One region of the Aeromicrobium changchenzhani genome, then DNA from elsewhere that is predicted to be linked to it. Evidence: predicted binding sites of a transcription regulator. Region 1 holds the regulator's gene; the other holds the start of a gene.
What was found. The regulator HrcA, encoded in region 1, represses chaperone genes, less so after heat shock. The targets are predictions, from matches to a motif close to TTGGCACTCGNNNNNNNCGAGTGCCAA.

Region 1 (5,396 bases):
ATGGAGTGGTTCACCGACGTTGTCGGCCACGGTCACGTTGACGTGGCTGACGGCTGGGGCCAAATCCAGCTAGGCGGAGTGGTCCATTTCGACGCGCCAGTAGACGCGGACAAAATGCCTGATGCTGGTATGCGATTGGTCGATGATGACGGGGCACCGGTTGTCGACGATGCGGTAGGTGAAGTGATCTTGACTCGACCGTGGGCTGGTATGGCGGTCGATGTCACTGGCGCGGCGGCAGCAGATGTGGTGGACGTGCATTTTCGCCAACATCCGGGGGTCTACTCAACGGGCGATCTGGCCCGATACGACAAAAATGGTGCAATCGAGTTCCTAGGCCGGCGCGATGAGGTCGTATCGGTGACCGGCCAATTGGTGTCGCTCACCGAGATCTGCGAAGTGATCGAAGACCACCCGTACGTCATCAGAGCCGATGTGTTTGAGGTCCGCCAGGACCGTGGTGGAGATTCGATCGTCGCTGCAGTTGTCCTGGACACCGAACTCACCGCGAACCTTGATGCTGCTCGGGTTGCCGCAGAGCTTCTCGACGGTGTGCGCGACGTACTGGGCGGACTCGCTCGACCACGCCGGATCGTGATCCTTGATCGCTTTGGCGATGAGCTCGCCCGTCGCTCTCGGCGCGCCTCGATCACAGCGCTTTTGACGGCGGTCGATCCGCGCGTTGAGGTTCGACACGCTCTGTGGAGCCAAGTTCTCGCGACTGCCGGCGCCGAAGTGCCTGGCTAGTTCGGGGTCACACTAGTTCGGGGTCACACTAGTTCGCGGTCACAAAGTCGATGAGTTGCTCGACCCGGCCAAGAAGCTCTGGCTCAAGGTCGGCGTATGAATTGACCGTGCTGAGAATCTTCTTCCACGCACGGGCGATATCTGCCTGATCCTTATGCGGCCAGCCAAGTGACTCGCAGATGCCGTGTTTCCACTCGATTGAGCGCGGGATAACCGGCCACGCGGACATGCCGAGCCGGGCCGGTTTGACCGACTGCCACACATCGACATACGGATGGCCGACGACGAGAACGTGCGGACGGCCGCTGACCTGCTGGGCGATGCGAGTCTCTTTGGAGCCAGGCACAAGGTGATCGACGAGGACACCGAGTCGTCGCCCTGGCCCCGGGGCGAAGTCATCGACAATCGCAGCGAGGTCATCGATGCCGCCGAGATATTCGACCGCAACGCCCTCGATTCGAAGATCTTCGCCCCAGACCTTCTCGACGAGCTCGGCGTCATGGCGGCCCTCGACGTAGATCCGGCTCGGCAGCGCGACGCGAGCCTTGGCGCCCGCGACGGCGCGTGAGCCAGATGCCGTGCGGGTCGGTGCCTTCGGACTGGCCTTGACCGGAATGGTCAGGATGATCGGTTTGCCCTCAAGTAGGAAGCCGGGGCCGAGTTCAAAGGTGCGGCGCGTCAAATGCCGATCCTCGAGGTCGACGGTATGCAGATTGCGATCGACGCGCATTATCTCGCCACAAAATCCGGTCGTGACTTCCTCAACGACTAGGCCTCGGTCAGCTGGCGTCTCGACCGAGCGCCCGCGTTTGGGCACCTTCCAGTCGCCGGCTAAGACATCGTTGCCATAAGGATCAGCCATTCAAGATTCCCAGGATCCTCTGGTGCGAGGCATCGAGTTGGTCGCGCGTCACCGTCCCCAATGAGGTGAGAATCGTGGTCGAATCATTCGTGAGCCCAATTGTGAGGTCGAGCGCGCCAGCCCAACTTGGGTGCACGTCAGCGAGGTTGTCACCGGGATAGAGGTCGCCAATAACGACGACGTTTTCACCAGGCACGACGAGCACGAGCTCACCGCCGGTCGGGCCGTCGCCAAGATGGACGACTTCCACATAGCAGTCGCCCAGATCTGTGGCCCACACTGAATTGAGTTCGCCACCTTGGCTCTCGTGCGCGATCCTGCGGCCATCGGACAGCAGGATTTCGCGGGGGCGGTAGGTCAGGGTGATTGCGCTGCCTTCGACCGCAATCGCATCTCCGTCGATCTTCACATTGCTCACACAGTTAGACTGGCACTTGCAAGGTGAGAGTGCCAAAGCGACTCGCGCGAAGCACCCGACTCAGATAGGGGGACGCATGGCAGATGAACGCAAACTTGAAGTCCTCCGAGCGATCGTTGAGGACTATGTGGCGACCCAAGAACCGGTTGGTTCTCGGGCGCTGGTCGAACGCCACAATCTTGGTGTCTCGTCGGCCACGATCCGCAACGATATGTCGGCGCTTGAGGACGAGGGCTTAATCGCCCAACCCCATACGAGCGCGGGCCGTATCCCGACTGATATGGGTTATCGACTGTTTGTCGATAAATTGGCGACCGTCAAGAATCTCACCTCGGCCGAACGCCGCGCGATCGAAACCTTCTTGACCGGCGCGGTGAGCGTTGATGATGTGGTCCAACGCAGCGTCAAGGTGTTGGCCCAACTGACCAATCAGGTCGCAATTGTCCAATATCCGTCACTGACCCGTTCGACGGTCCGCCATATCGAGATCGTCCCGTTGGAAGGTGCCCGGATTCTGTTGGTGGTCATCACCAGCAGCGGCCGGGTCGAACAGCGCATGATCGAAATCGCGGCCACGCCGAGTGAGTCGCTGGTCGCCGACATGCGCAACCGCATCGTGGCCGCGACGATCGGACAACGGTTGCCGGAGGCCTCGTTGCGACTGGCCGAGATGATTGGCACGTTCGTACCAGCCGATCGCCCCATCGTGACCTCGATTGTGACGACGCTGACGCAGACGTTCTCAAATGAACGATCTGATGAACGTATCGTGGTGGGCGGCACCGCGAATCTCGTACGCTTCGGCTCGGATTTCGACGATTCGATCAAACCGATGTTGGAAGCAATCGAGGAACACGTCGTCCTACTCAAACTCCTGGGCGAGGCGACGCGCCCGAGCAAACTCATGGTGCGGATCGGCAATGAGACCGGTCATGAAGGATTGGCCGGAACCTCGGTCATCTCGACCGCCTACGGTGCAGATGAGCAGGCACTAGCCACGCTCGGCACCGTTGGACCGCTACGCATGGACTACCCAGGGACGATGGCCGCCGTCAGCGCTGTCGCCCGTTATGTCGGCCAGACGCTGGCAGAAAGTTAATGACCAACTCAATGGCACAGGACTACTACGAAATTTTGGGCGTCGACCGCAATGCGCAGGCCGATGACCTCAAGAAGGCATACCGCAAACTTGCGCGTCAACTGCATCCCGACGTCAATGGAGCAGCCGATGCCGCGGAACAGTTTAAAGAGGTGACGACGGCATATGAAGTGCTGTCCGATCCCAATAAGCGCGCCACCTACGACCGAGGCGGTAATCCGCTCGGTGCGGGTGGTAGCGGCTTCGGCCAGGGCTTTTCCTTCGACGACATCATGGATGCCTTCTTCGGTCAGAATGCCGGTCGGGGCCCACGCTCACGCACGGGACGCGGCCAGGATGCACTGTTGCGGATCAAGATCGAGCTCGACGAGGCAGCCTTCGGCGTCGCTCACGACATTAAGGTCGACACCGCGATTCGGTGCACAACATGTGGTGGCAGCGGAGCCTCGGAAGGCTCAGAACCGGTCATGTGCAACACCTGTCATGGCCATGGCGATGTCCAACACGTACAACGCTCGCTGCTGGGTGACATCCGTACCTCCCGGCCCTGCCCGGCATGCCACGGCTTCGGCACGATGATTCCCAATCCGTGTCCCGAGTGTGCCGGCGATGGTCGCGTACGGTCACGTCGTTCGCTTACGGTCAACATCCCACCTGGGGTCGATCAGGGCACCCGGATCCAGCTCACCGGTGAGGGTGAAGTCGGCCCCGGCGGAGGACCTGCCGGTGATCTGTATGTCGAGATCAACGTGTCGCGGCACCCGGTGTTCAGTCGAAAAGGCGATCACCTCTCCTGCAATGTGACGATCCCGATGACTGCAGCGGCGCTCGGCGTGAACCTAGATTTGCCGACGCTTGAGGCTGATCTGGCTGAGGATGAGAGCAACGTTCCGAGGTCGGTCAAACTCGAGGTCCCCGCGGGCACCCAATCGGGTGACACGTTGACGGTCAAGGGCTTTGGCGTGCCGCGACTGCGCGGCGGCGGTCGTGGCGATTTGTTCGTTCAAATGGTTGTCGAAACACCAACCAGACTTGATAGCGAACAGCGCGAATTGTTGGGCCGATTGGCCGAAATTCGGGACGAGGAAAATCCAGAGGTTGACTTCGGCGATAACCACAAGGGTGTGTTCGGGCGCATCAAGAATGCGTTCAAATGAGTCGCGCTGCGAAGGGTCGAGTTATGTCAGATTCAGATTGCCTGTTCTGCAAGATCTTGGCCGGTACGGTTCCGGCCGATGTGGTGGCTGAGTCCGAGCACACGATTGCCTTCCGTGATATCGATCCACAGGCGCCGATCCATATTTTGGTGATTCCACGTGAGCATCATGTGACAGTGGCCGATCTAGCGGTCGCCGCCCCCGTGGCGGCAGCGGCACTGCTGGCTGATGCACGTTCCGTTGCCGAGGCTGCAGGCGTCGGCGAGGCCTACCGGCTCGTGTTCAATAACGGTGCTGGAGTCGGACAAATTATCTTTCATGCGCATGCTCACGTACTCGGCGGCCGCGACTTCAGCTGGCCGCCGGGCTAACGTCATCCTCAACGGGGCCTTGGGAGTTCATTCGGGATGACGTCCCAAGGAGCGGTAGTGTGCAGAAGTCGGAGTGCTTCAATACACTGGGAACCATATGAGAGATGAATTCGTTCCACACACGTTCTCGATACCGGCGAGCATTGCTGCGGTGTCGCTGTTTGGGCCCAATGATGAATACCTGCGGTTGATCGAGGACTCCTTCGAAGCCAAGATCCACGTGCGCGGCGATGCTGTGACCGTCACCGGATCGCCGGGTGAAGCCGCCCTCGTCGAACGACTTCTCGACGAGCTCGTCACGATCGTGCGCGCCGGCCAGGGACTCAACAAGGAGACCATCGAAAACAGCCTCGCGATGCTGCGCGCGGAGACCCGTGAGCGGCCGGCCGATGTACTGAGCCTCAACATCCTGTCCAACCGCGGTCGTACGATCCGCCCCAAGACGATCAACCAAAAACGCTACGTCGACGCGATCGACAAACATACGATCGTGTTCGGCATCGGTCCGGCTGGCACCGGCAAGACCTATCTCGCGATGGCCAAGGCAGTTCAGGCGCTCCACGCCAAGAAGGTCACCCGGATCATCTTGACCAGGCCGGCGGTCGAAGCAGGCGAAAAACTCGGCTTCCTGCCGGGCACCCTGAGCGACAAGATCGATCCTTATTTGCGTCCGCTGTATGACGCCTTGCACGACATGATCGACCCGGAGACGATTCCGAAGCTGCTCGCGGCCGGCACGATT
Region 2 (5,396 bases), 440 kb from region 1:
CGAATCGATCAACCATCCACCGACGAGCGCGGCCACAGCAGTGACAAGTCCGGCGCGGATCACCGCATCGTCGGGTTCGTACAGGAATTCGCCTGGCACGTCGGTGCCCTCGGCGACCGGGCTGTCGGAGGTGAGCGACTTGCCGGCCGGCAGTACCGTCGCCCGTCGCGCGACAGTGGCGTAGGGGGCACCCCACAGACAAGCTTCGACGAGGTTGCCGCCGACGCTGATCCACTCGGCCTCAGCATCGGCCGGTACGAGACGGTGGTTGATCCCCGGCATAGTTTTCGCAACGGCGTGACCGGCGAGCAACCCGGTTACGAAGTCCCAGGGCGGCACGCAATTGGTGGGATCGAAGATGCGTCCTGCGCCGTCGCGGCGGGCCGGATCGACGAACGCGATCTCATCGTCGCCGATCGTCACCTCGGTTGCGTCCCCGCAGATGATCTTGCCTGGTAAGTCGAGGGCGGCGAGATTGGCCTGCGCGATCGCCGCTCGCACTGGATCGAATTCGACGCCGCGGGCCCGCATGCCGGCGCGCGCGAATGCGATCAGATCGCCGCCGATGCCGCAGCCCAGATCGAGGATTGCTGAATCGGTCGGCAGGCGGGCGGCCCGATGTGCGCTGACGATCCCGCGGGTTGCCTGTTCGAGTGCATCGTGAGTGAAATACATCCGTGCCGCATCAGCGCCGAACTTCACCGCCGCTTTGCCGCGCAGATGGTTCTGCGTCACCGCTGCGGCCACCAACTCAACGTCATAGGTGCGGCGTAGCCGGGTCCCAAGCGCCAGATCTGATTCGATTCCCGCGCGGGCCGCGACTTCGGCGAGCAACGACTGCCCTGGCGAGGACAACAGCCGTTGGAAGGTCGCAAGATCCATACGCCGACACTACCGAGCACCCAACGACAAGCCGCAACGGCAAGAGCCGCCGACGTGAGCGATCCTTACGAAATAAATATTTAAGGTGAGAAGAGCCGCTGACGTGAGCGATCCTTACGAAATAAATATTTAAGGTGAGAAGAGCCGCTGACGTGACTGATCGTTACGAAATAAATATTTAAGGTGAGAAGAGCCGCTGACGTGACTGATCGTTACGAAATAAATATTTAAGGTGAGAAGAGCCGCTGACGTGAGCGATCCTTACGAAATAAATATTCAAGGTGACGTGTAGCGAGGAGCGGAGCGACGAGAGCCGGCCGCATGCGAGCGCCAGCGAGCAGGCGGAGTAAATGCGCAGCGAAGCAAGCATGCCCGGCTAGCACTCTGTTGGTCCGAGTGCCAGAGCGTGATAGATTCTGAGTTAGCACTCTCACCATGAGTCTGCTAATCCGTGTGTATGGCCCCCGCGACGGCGTACGCACTGAAACGTCCAACTTTCATCACTGTGAAAGGGGAGGTCGACACGTGTCGGTCACCATCAAACCGCTCGAAGATCGTATTGTCCTAAAGGCAATCGAGGCCGAGCAGACCACCGCATCAGGTCTGGTTATTCCAGACACCGCCAAGGAGAAGCCACAAGAGGGCGAAGTCATCGCAGTTGGACCGGGTCGTATTGACGACAACGGCAACCGTGTTCCCCTCGACGTCGCAGTCGGCGACAAGGTCATCTTCAGCAAGTACGGCGGCACCGAGGTCAAGTACTCGGGCGAGGAGTTCCTTATCCTCTCCGCGCGCGACATCCTCGCTGTCGTTTCCTGACGTGACACCCCGGCGCCCCGTTACCGGGGTGTCGGGGTTTTTCACTCCCACTGATTTTGCCGAAAAAGGAACACTGTATGCCTAAGATTCTTGAGTTTGACGAGGACGCGCGCCGCGCCCTCGAACGCGGTGTCGACGCGCTCGCCAACACCGTCAAGGTCACACTCGGCCCCAAGGGACGCTATGTCGTCTTGGACAAAAAATGGGGCGCTCCGACCATCACCAATGACGGCGTTACCGTCGCCCGTGAGATCGAGCTTGATGACCCGTTCGAAAACCTCGGTGCTCAACTGGCCAAGGAAGTTGCCACCAAAACCAACGACGTCGCCGGTGACGGTACGACCACCGCGACCGTCCTCGCCCAGGCGATGGTTCACGAAGGCCTCCGCGCCGTGGCCGCCGGTGCCAATCCGGTCGGCCTGAAGCACGGCATCGAAGCAGCCGTTGCGGCGGTCATCGAAAAGTTGCGCGAGATGGCTCGCGACGTCGATGACAAGAAGGACATGACTGACGTTGCCACCATCTCGGCCCGCGACGCACACATCGGTGAGCTCATCGCCGAAGCGTTCGACAAGGTCGGCAAAGATGGCGTGATCACCGTCGATGAATCCAACACGGTCGGCACCGAGCTCGAGTTCACCGAGGGCATGCAGTTCGACAAGGGCTACATCTCGCCTTACATGGTGACTGACACCGAGCGTATGGAAACCGTCCTCGACGATCCGTACATCCTGATAAATCAGGGCAAAATCTCTGCGGTCAGCGATCTGCTGCCGATTCTGGAGAAGGTTGTCCAGGCGGGCAAGCCACTGTTCATTCTTGCCGAAGACGTTGATGGCGAAGCGCTCTCGACGATCGTCGTCAACAAGATCCGTGGCACGTTTACGTCGGCCGCGGTCAAGGCGCCGGCGTTCGGCGATCGTCGCAAGGCGATGCTGCAGGACATTGCGAGCCTGACCGGCGGACAGGTTGTTACCTCCGATGTGGGCCTCAAGCTCGATCAGATCGGTCTTGAAGTCCTCGGCACCGCTCGTCGCGTCATCATCACGAAAGACAACACGACGATCATTGACGGTGGCGGCGAAGCCGATGAGGTCACCGCACGGGTCAACCAGATCAAGGCCGAGATCGAACGCTCGGATTCGGATTGGGACCGTGAGAAGCTGCAGGAGCGGCTGGCGAAACTCGCCGGCGGCGTCTGTGTCATTCAGGTCGGTGCAGCCACCGAAGTTGAGCTCAAGGAAAAGAAGCACCGTATCGAGGATGCCGTCTCCGCGACGCGCGCCGCGATCGAAGAGGGAATTGTCGCCGGTGGCGGCTCCGCCCTCGTTCACGCGGTGTCGGTCCTTGACGGTGACCTTGGTCTTACCGGTGACGAAGCGGTCGGCGTACGTATCGTCCGCATCGGTGCCGACGCTCCGCTGGAGTGGATCGCCCGCAACGGCGGCGTCTCCGGTGAAGTTGTCGTCTCGAAGGTTCGTGAAAGCGGCCAGGGCTACAACGCGGCCACCGGTGAATACGGTGACCTCGTCGCGCAGGGTGTGCTCGATCCGGTCAAGGTGACGCGTTCAGCGCTCGCCAACGCCGCGTCGATCACGGCCATGCTGCTCACGACCGAAACCTTGGTCGTCGAGAAGCCAGCCGAAGAAGTATTAGCGGGCGGCCACGCAGGTCATAACCACTGATCTGATCAGAGCCAAGCCCCGCCGACCTCGATGAGGTCGGCGGGGCTTTCTGCATGAAGTGCTACTTGGCGCGGTAGAGCATGTAGGCCGTGCCCTTGATCGCGAGGGTCGTATGCGCGTCGACCGGAATCACCGTTCCAGTCGGCGCGAGACCTCGAAGCCCGACCTTGCCGGTAGTCATTGAACGAACCTCGAAACGCCTCGCTTCGGGTTTTTCGTCATTGACGATAGGTCCGGTGGCGGTGTCCCGGAGGAACAGGATCGCGCTGGGAATTGCCTTGGCGAGGATTCGGTTGCCGATTGGGACCGTCCATGTATCTTCTGGATGGCCCCCGACGGTGGAGCGGATCGTGTCGCCGGTCACGACGACACGATGGTCGCCGAGACGCTGGGTCGACGAGTCCGTCGTCGTGAAGAGGCGGACACGCGGCGAGCGGAACCTTTTGACGACCTCGTTGGCCCTGGGGCTCGCATCTGTATCGGCGGGATGGGTCTTCTTGCCGGTGGTGAGGTCAAGCACGATGGCTTCATCGTGGCTTCCTGGGGCCAGCACGACGGGCTTGGCCCCGAGATCGCTTTCACCGGACGAATCGGCCGCGTGGTCGACATTGCCGAATGTGCCGGACCACGTCGGTGCTCCGGCCGGACCAAAGCCTTCGACGCGACATTCATGGGGCTTGACATCATTTAAGTCGCGTGGCGGGCAGGTCTCGATCGCGACCGCTGAGTCCTGTGCCGCCAGCGGTTTTACGAAGAAGCGATCCGCGCCTGGTTTGATCGTTCGCTGCCAGGCCGGTTTGCCGTCGAACCGGTGGACGATGACCACGGTTCTTTCGGGCGAGGTTCGCAGGGCGACATGCGTGCCGTCTTGGGCGAGAGCCGTGACCGGCGAGCCGGTCTGGCCGCCATCGGGGTTGGTGTCGACGTTGAATCGGGTCTTACCCGAAACTAGGTCAATTCCGATGAACTGGCCTTGCAGGGTCGAGATGAACAAGGTGCCATGTGCCGTGGCAATCTCGCCAACGGGAAGATGCCGGGTCCACTGACGGTTCTCGGCCAGTGCCGAGTTTGCGGTCATCTGCGGAACGGCAATCGCGGCGGTCGCACCAAGGGCAACAGCCAGCGCCGACGACGCCACCGCAATACCCGTACCCTTCCCCGAGTCGAATGCTCGGAACGATCGGGCTAGGCCGACGATGATGATTCCTGCGCCGAACGCGATGAGGAGGATCGAGAACACATAGCCGCTGTATGAACGCCGGGCGATGACCACGCCGATTGCCATCGTGATGATGCCCAACCACAAAATGATGCTGCGGCTCCAGCGGCGGGACATGCGCACTCGATCTGAAGCCTTGTGTGGCCAAACCTAGACTCTTTGGCCGCGTAAGGCTGCGAATTGCGGGGTTGACGGCAAAGGGTTGCCTTAGTTAAGTTAGGCTGCCCTTATGAATTTCAAATACTTAGGCATCGTGATCGCGATCCCGGCGCTGCTCGCCGTTGCCGGTTGTGGCACCTCATCCAGCGATGCCAACAAGGCTTGGAACTACACCGATGATCGGGGTGAGGCGATCTCGCTCGACGCCGCGCCGAACCGTATCGTTGCTCAATCTTCGATGGCGGCCGCGTTGACCGACCTCGGTGTGAAAGACATCGTTGGCACGTTCGGCCCGCTCAAGAACGCTGACGGCAGTACCGACCGACAGGCCGATGGTCTCGATCCAGCGAACGTCGAAGACGTCACCGGGGAGGGTGACTATGGTGACGTCAACCTAGAAAAGCTCGCCACACTGCGACCTGATCTCATTGCGACCTATCAGTATCTGCCCAAGCAACTCTGGTACATCAGCCCGAGCGTTGAGCCGAAGATCGAAAAACTCGCCCCGACCGCGGTCGTCGACTTCCAAGGCAAAACGCTCGTACAAACCCTCGATGCAACGGAACAGTTGGCGAAGTCGCTCGGCGCGAATCCGAATGCTGCACAGGTGAAGCAGGCACATCGAGACTTTG

Region 2: groES (co-chaperone GroES) is a predicted target of HrcA. The motif match lies at 1,259-1,285, and genes of this name have one in related genera.

What each region holds. Positions count from the first base shown of each region.
Region 1 covers NZ_CM172480.1:2,467,147-2,472,542, reverse strand. Annotated here, with positions in the region: gene AC2YB9_RS12555 (AMP-binding protein) at 1-747, shown strand, start outside; gene AC2YB9_RS12550 (DUF3097 domain-containing protein) at 776-1,609, opposite strand; gene AC2YB9_RS12545 (hypothetical protein) at 1,602-2,027, opposite strand; gene hrcA (heat-inducible transcriptional repressor HrcA) at 2,104-3,126, shown strand; gene dnaJ (molecular chaperone DnaJ) at 3,138-4,283, shown strand; gene AC2YB9_RS12530 (HIT domain-containing protein) at 4,307-4,654, shown strand; gene AC2YB9_RS12525 (PhoH family protein) at 4,752-5,396, shown strand, end outside.
Region 2 covers NZ_CM172480.1:2,910,740-2,916,135, reverse strand. Annotated here, with positions in the region: gene AC2YB9_RS14690 (class I SAM-dependent methyltransferase) at 1-882, opposite strand, end outside; gene groES (co-chaperone GroES) at 1,408-1,701, shown strand; gene groL (chaperonin GroEL) at 1,779-3,386, shown strand; gene AC2YB9_RS14675 (hypothetical protein) at 3,448-4,722, opposite strand; gene AC2YB9_RS14670 (ABC transporter substrate-binding protein) at 4,835-5,396, shown strand, end outside.